2 regions of the Streptomyces sp. NPDC020801 genome follow, and region 1 is predicted to be linked to the other one. Evidence: riboswitches for the same ligand, from Rfam matches in the RefSeq annotation. Region 1 holds a riboswitch; the other holds the start of a gene.
The links. A riboswitch is a leader RNA that binds a small molecule or an ion and turns the genes downstream of it on or off. The one in region 1 is predicted to bind cyclic di-AMP.
Positions count from the first base shown of each region.

Region 1 (3,393 bases):
TGGTGTACTGGAAGTCGCCCTCGGGCCGCCGGTCGGCGAGCAGTACGGCGAACCGGTCGGCCCAGCCGACGAACGCTCCGTCGGGGCCGGGGTCGCCGACGCCCTCGGTGAAGCTGTCCCCCACCGCCACGTACGACCCGATCACTGATCTGCTGTCACTCTTCGAATCGTCTGCCACATCGGCCCATGATTCACCTTCGAATGTGACCTACGCGACCGTAGGCAGGGGTTGACGGGCGGTGAGATAAGCCACGTCAACTGCATGCCCCACCTGGGAATACGCGGCGACACCACGGTGGTGGAACACCGAAGGCCGGACCCGGGGATCGTGGGTCCGGCCTTCGGCTGCGTGTCAGGCAGGTGGTCGTGAGGGTGTGCGCGCGGCCGTCAGCCGACGGCGACGCCGTGCGAGCGGAGGTAGGCGACCGGGTCCGTGTCCGAGCCGTAGTCCGGGGTGGTGCGGATCTCGAAGTGCAGGTGCGGGCCGGTCACGTTGCCGGTGGCACCGGACAGGCCGAGCTGCTGGCCCTCGGCCACGCTCTGGCCCGCCGAGACGGAGAGGGCGGACAGATGGCCGTACTGGGCGTAGTGGCCGTCGCCGAGCCGGATGACGACCTGGTTGCCGTACGCGCCGCCCCAGCCGGCGGAGACGACGGTGCCCGCGGCCACGGCCCTGACCGGGGTGCCGGTCGGGACGACGAAGTCGACGCCGGTGTGGTAGCCGCTGGACCACATGCTGCCGGCCACGTGGTAGCCGGTGCCGCCGGCCACCGGAAGGGTGTACCCGGTGGAGGTGGTCTCGGCCGCCCTGGTCACCGTCGTGGCCTTCGAGGCGGAGGACGAGGACGGCGTCGCGGACGCCGGTGCCTTCGAGGCCTTCGAAGACGTAGCTGCCTTCGAAGGCGCGGGCGTCCGGACGGCGCCGGTCGCCGCGGCCTTGCCGCCGAGCGTCAGCCGCAGGCCCGGGTGGATCAGCGAGGGCTTGTCGCCGACGGCCCGGCGGTTGTCCGCGTAGAGCCGGTGCCAGCCGCCGCGGACGTGCTGCTCCTCGGCGATCTTCGAGAGACAGTCGCCGGTGCGGACGGAGTAGGTCCGGACGCCCGCACCCTCGGTGGCCGTCCGCTCCGCCACCGCGGCGGTGCGCACGGGCTTTTCCGGAACGGCCTTCGCCGGGGCGGCGTGCGCGCCGGTGGCCCCGATCAGCGGCAGGGCGAGAGCGGCGCCGCCCGTACCGGCGGCGGCGATGGAACGGGTGAGGCGCTGGGTCTTCGGACGGCGGTGCTTACCCTTCGCGGGCATGGCGGATTCCTCTCCGGCGCCTGCGAGGTGAGCTGTCGGGTTCGGACTGGAGATGCCCGGCCGCGGTGGTCGCGGCTTCACCCCTAGCCGTTCCGGAGAGACCGGAACAGGCGTGGTACCTGTGGGTCCCCCGCTCCTGCCGTGCACGGGTGGGTGTGCGGGTCCCGGACGACGGCAGGACTGTGCGTCCGTCCGGATCGGTGTGGAACGTAAGCGACCCGGACGCACAGGGACAAGCAGATGGTTCCGTTCGTACCCGTTTCGCTTGATCCGTTACGGGAATTACCGTCACCCTCCGTTGATTCACCCGGCTTTCCCTTTCCTCAATTCACTGGAAAACCGCTGGAATTACGTGGGCATGACGAGCGACGGACGGTCACAAGTATGAGCCTGATCACGTGCGGCATTCCAGAGTCCTTCATTTGAGGGCGAGTTGGAATCAAGGCTGCAATACCGACATAAACCTCAAGAAGTCATAAGAGACCTCAATTGCAACGGATGCGAAAAACCGTTGCAGTCGAGACGCGCCCACGACGCGCCCGGGCCGGGACGACGCTCTCGCCACCGAGAACACACCGCACCGCGCTTGGACGTGGACAACTCATTGCCCCAGGAATCCATGTCGTATCGTCGAAGCCGCGCCCGCCGACGAGCCGCGAAGGCGGGGCCGAAAGGGAGGAGTTCCCGTGACGCAGCAGGTCCCGTCGACCGAGCCCGAGCTGGCCGGAGTGCGCAACTTCCGCGATGTGGGCGGGCTGCCGACCTTGGACGGACGGCGGGTGCGGCACGGAGTGCTGTTCCGCAGCGGCCACCTCGCGCACGCGACCGGCGAGGACACGGCGTTCCTGTCCTCGCTGGGACTGCACACCATCTTCGACTTCCGCAACGCGGCCGACCAGAAGCTCGAGGGGCCGGACGTCGAGCTGCCCGGGGTCCGCAATGTGAACCTGCCGCTGAGCGACCCGGCGGACGGCGCCGAGTTCTGGAAGATGGTGCGCGACGGCGACCTCGACCAGCTGCGCGGGATCCTGGCCGACGGCAAGGGCGCGGACCGGATGATCGCCTCCTACCGCATGATCATCAAGGAGCGCACCGCCGAGCACTCCCAGGTGCTGCACGCCATCGCCGAGGACAGCGTGCCCGCCCTCATGCACTGCGCCGCCGGCAAGGACCGCGCGGGGCTGTCGATCGCCGTGACCCTGCTCGCCGTGGGCGTGGAGCGGGAGGCGATCGTGGCGGACTACCTGGAGTCCAACGCCAAGCACCGCCGCTACAAGGTGCACCGCAGCGGCACCTCGGCCTCGGCCTACTCCCCCGAGGTCATGGAGCTGCTCAGCCCCCTGTTCGACGCGCGGGCGGAGTATCTGACGGCGGCCCTGGAGACCATCGAGGAGACCTGGGGCGGTGTCGACACCTACCTGGAGCGGGGTCTGCGGCTCGCCCCGCGGACCCGGGAGCGCCTTCGGGAACGGCTGATCGACTGACCCGGCCGGCTCCGGCGGCCCGCCCCGCGGCTACTTGGCGCCGACCTCGAACAGCAGCCAGACGAAGGCGGCGAAGAGGTGCCCGACGGCGATGTAGATGATGAGCCGGATCCACAGGGCACGCGGGAACTTCTCTTCCATGTTGCTCATGGTGTCTCTCCGGTGTGGGGGCCCAGGCACAGCGCGGCCGTGGGACTCTGCAGCAGGGTGTGGACGAAGAGGAGCTCGAGCCCGTCCGGGTCCTCGGCGGCGATGCGGTGCGGGGTGAGCGAGTCGAAGTGCGCGCTGTCGCCCGGTGCGAGCAGGTGCGCCGCGTCCCCCAGGCGCAGCCGCAGGCGGCCCTTGAGGACGTACAGCCACTCCTCGCCGGGGTGGACGCGCACGATGTCGCCCTGGGAGCCGTGCGGCACCCGGACCCTCAGGGCCTGCATCCCGCGCCCGGACGCGCCCGTCTGCCAGTACGTCCAGCCGCCGGCCCGGGTGGGTTCCATCTCCGCGGCCCGCACGACGGCGTCCCGGCCGGGGACCGACTCACCGAGCAGCTCGGAGACCGTCGTACCGTAGACGCGGGCGAGCGCGAGCAGCATCGGCAGCGAGGGCTGGCGCTGTC
Region 1 covers NZ_JBIRST010000005.1:4,380-7,772, reverse strand. Annotated here, with positions in the region: gene ACH4UM_RS12025 (SGNH/GDSL hydrolase family protein) at 1-145, opposite strand, end outside; gene ACH4UM_RS12020 (peptidoglycan DD-metalloendopeptidase family protein) at 388-1,299, opposite strand; cyclic di-AMP (ydaO/yuaA leader) riboswitch at 1,304-1,461, opposite strand; gene ACH4UM_RS12015 (tyrosine-protein phosphatase) at 1,986-2,783, shown strand; gene ACH4UM_RS12010 (DUF6126 family protein) at 2,814-2,933, opposite strand; gene ACH4UM_RS12005 (helix-turn-helix domain-containing protein) at 2,930-3,393, opposite strand, start outside.

Region 2 (3,393 bases), on a different contig from region 1:
AGCGCCTGCTGCTCTCCGGCCCCGCCGACTTCGACCGGGTCGACGAGGTACGGGCGTCCGCCGACGCGATCCTGGTCGGCGCCGGCACCCTCCGCGCCGACAACCCCCGGCTGCTGGTGAACTCGCCGGAGCGGCGAGCCGCCCGGCTCGCCGGCGGAAGGCCGGAGTACCCGCTGAAGGTCACGGTCAGTGCCTCCGGCGAGCTGGACCCGGACGCGCTCTTCTGGCACACGGGCGGGGACAAGGTCCTCTACACGACCGACAAGGGGGCGCGGCGGCTGCACGCGACCGGTATCGGCGCCGACGTCGTGCCGTTGGGCGCCGAGCTCGACTGGCGGCTGCTGCTCGAGCACCTGCACGACGTGCGCGGTGTACGACGGCTCATGGTGGAGGGCGGCGGGACCGTCCACACCCAGTTGCTCCAGCAGCAACTCGTGGACGAGGTGCAGCTGGTGCTGGCCCCGTTGTTCGTGGGGGACCCCGAGGCGCCGCGGCTGTTCGGGCCGGGCGCCTACCAGGGTGGGCGGCTGCGTCTGGTGGAGACCCGGGCCATCGGGGACGTCGTCCTCATGCGCTACGAGCCGACGGCTCCCGGTACCGGCGGCCTCGCTGCCCCCGCCGACCGGCACTGGCTCCGTGTCGCCTGCCGGTTGGCGGAGCAGTGCCCGCCGTCGCCGACCGCGTTCAGCGTGGGAGCGGTGGTGGTCGCCGCCGACGGGACCGAGCTCGCGCGCGGGTACTCGCGGGAGGCCGGTGATCCCGTCGTGCACGCGGAGGAGGCGGCGCTTGCCAAGGTCGGCCCGGCGGATCCGCGGCTGACTGGCGCCACGGTGTACAGCAGCCTGGAGCCGTGCGCCCGACGCGCCTCCCGCCCGCGCCCGTGCGCCCGGCTGATTCTCGACGCGGGGGTACGGCGGGTGGTCACGGCCTGGCGGGAGCCGGACACGTTCGTCGAGGCGGCCGACGGGACCGGGCTGCTGACGGCCGGGGGCGCCGAGGTGGTCGTGGTGCCGGAACTCGAGGAGCGGGCCAAGGCGCCGAACCGGCATCTGCTGGGCTGAGCGGGCCCGCGGCCAATGTGTGCGCAACCTGCCCCGCAGATGACGTACACTGGAGTCACAACGACGCGGGGTGGAGCAGCTCGGTAGCTCGCTGGGCTCATAACCCAGAGGTCGCAGGTTCAAATCCTGTCCCCGCTACTGAAGGCTCAGGGCCGGAATCCGATCAACGGATTCCGGCCCTGAGTGTTTTGCCCGGCCGTAACCCTGCGACGCAGGCCTTCGACGCCATCGAGCAGGTCCCGGTGCACGTGTTCCTCGTCACACCCCGCCATGGTGCCGCTTGCCGTGCGACGGCCTTGACCATGGTGACGAGCGGTGACCGAACGGTGTCGGTGCGCATAACAACTGACACACCATCACCGAATGCCGCCCCGCCGTGTGTGCAGGTGACACCTCCCGGCGCTACTGAACTCTTGTCAACTCGCCCGGTTTTCGCCGCTCGTGGACCGTAAGTCCTGGCCAAAAAGGTTTAATGATCAAGCCGAACGTCTTGGAATCGGAGCCTCGCGTCTATTAACGTTCGATAACGCAGCGCGGTCGTCCCAGCCGTCACAAGAGGCGGCTCCGTGCGCACACGCCGAATCCCGCAAGGGAACCGGGGAACCACCAACTTGGGGTGAATCGGGCGTAATCCACCGTGGCGACACGGATGGTTCACGCCCGTAGGAGACCTTCCCGTTCCGAACCCGTCAGCTAACCCGGTAGGCGACACGGAAGGAAAGGAGTACGCCCGCGTGGCGTCCAACCCGCCTGCCCCAGAAGCCCCGTTCGTGCCGAGTCAGCGGACCGAGACCTTCGGCTACGGAGGCCGACGCGCCGACGAGGGCCCCTGGGAGGAGTGGAACCCCACCGAGGACTCCGTCCGCTCCGTGCGTGGCCGGCATCGCGTCAGCAAGCAGCGTGGCGGCGGGCTCGCCCGCAGCTCCACCGTTCTCGGCGTCGGCGTCATAGCCGCCGTCGGCGCGGGCGGCATGGCCAGCGCCAACACCGGCAAGCCGCCGGTGTCGATCTCCCTGCCGGACCTGCCCTCCGTCGGCTCCCTGTTCGACGACTCGCACGACTCCCAGGACACCCCGAAGGGCTCCGCGAAGGCGCTCAGCACCGTCGGCGTCACCTCCACCGACACCGCCCGCGGCACCTCCGACGCGGGCGAGGCGCTGCGCAACCGCATCATGGCCCAGGCCGAGCGGCAGCAGGCCCAGCTCGACACCAAGGCCGAGGCGGCCGCCGAGGCCGCCGCCGCCAAGCAGGCCGACGAGGCTGCCGCCAAGGCCAAGCAGGAGGCCGAGGCCAAGGCCGCCGCCGCGAAGAAGAAGGCGGACGAGGAGGCCAGGAAGGCGGCCGAGGCCGCGAAGCTGGCCGAGCTGGCCAAGCAGTACACGCTGCCCACCTCCTCGTACACGATCACCGGCACCTTCGGGCAGCCCGGCTCCATGTGGTCCTCCGGCTACCACACCGGCCTCGACTTCGCCGCGCCCACCGGCACCCTGATCAAGGCGATCCACAGCGGCACCATCACCGAGGCCGGCTGGGCCGGCGCCTACGGCTACCGCACGATCCTCACCCTCGACGACGGCACCGAGTTGTGGTTCTGCCACCAGTCCTCGATCAGCGTCAGCGTCGGTCAGAAGGTGACGACGGGCGAGGTCATCGGCCGCGTGGGCGCGACGGGCAACGTCACCGGCCCGCATGTGCACCTGGAGGTCCACCCGAACGGCCAGGCCACCGCCATCGACCCGATGACGTGGCTGCGCAGCAAGGGCCTCAACCCCTGACGCCTGTTCCTGCTCCCTGCCTGTTGCCCACCTGACCCACGTCTGTTTGCGCAACCTTTGCGGCCGGATGCGGCGCTCCCGGAATGGGCCGCTCCGGCACGGTTGTTGATGTTGCACATGACTTCTCCACGCAAGCTGGGCACGTCCGATCTCGAGGTCTTCCCGCTCGCCCTCGGCGGCAACGTCTTCGGCTGGACCGCCGACCAGGCGCAGTCCTTCGCCGTCCTCGACGCCTACAGGGCCGCCGGCGGCAACTTCGTCGACACCGCCGACTCCTACTCCGCGTGGGTGGAGGGCAATCGGGGCGGCGAGTCCGAGACGATCATCGGCGAGTGGCTGAAGGCGCGCGGCAACCGCTCCGATGTCGTCATCGCCACCAAGGTCAGCCAGCACCCCGACTACCAGGGGCTGACCGCCGCCAACATCAGGGCCGCCGCCGACGCCTCTCTCCGGCGTCTGGGCACCGACCACATCGACCTGTACTACACCCACTTCGACAAACCGGAAGTGCCGGTCGAGGAGATCGTCGGCGCGCTCGACGAACTGGTGAAGGCGGG
Region 2 covers NZ_JBIRST010000046.1:1,989-5,381, forward strand. Annotated here, with positions in the region: gene ACH4UM_RS40800 (dihydrofolate reductase family protein) at 1-1,061, shown strand, start outside; tRNA gene ACH4UM_RS40805 (tRNA-Met) at 1,126-1,199, shown strand; cyclic di-AMP (ydaO/yuaA leader) riboswitch at 1,627-1,784, shown strand; gene ACH4UM_RS40810 (M23 family metallopeptidase) at 1,796-2,836, shown strand; gene ACH4UM_RS40815 (aldo/keto reductase) at 2,954-3,393, shown strand, end outside.
Region 2: linked by a shared signal. The riboswitch ahead of ACH4UM_RS40810 (M23 family metallopeptidase) and the one ahead of ACH4UM_RS12020 (peptidoglycan DD-metalloendopeptidase family protein) in region 1 are both predicted to bind cyclic di-AMP.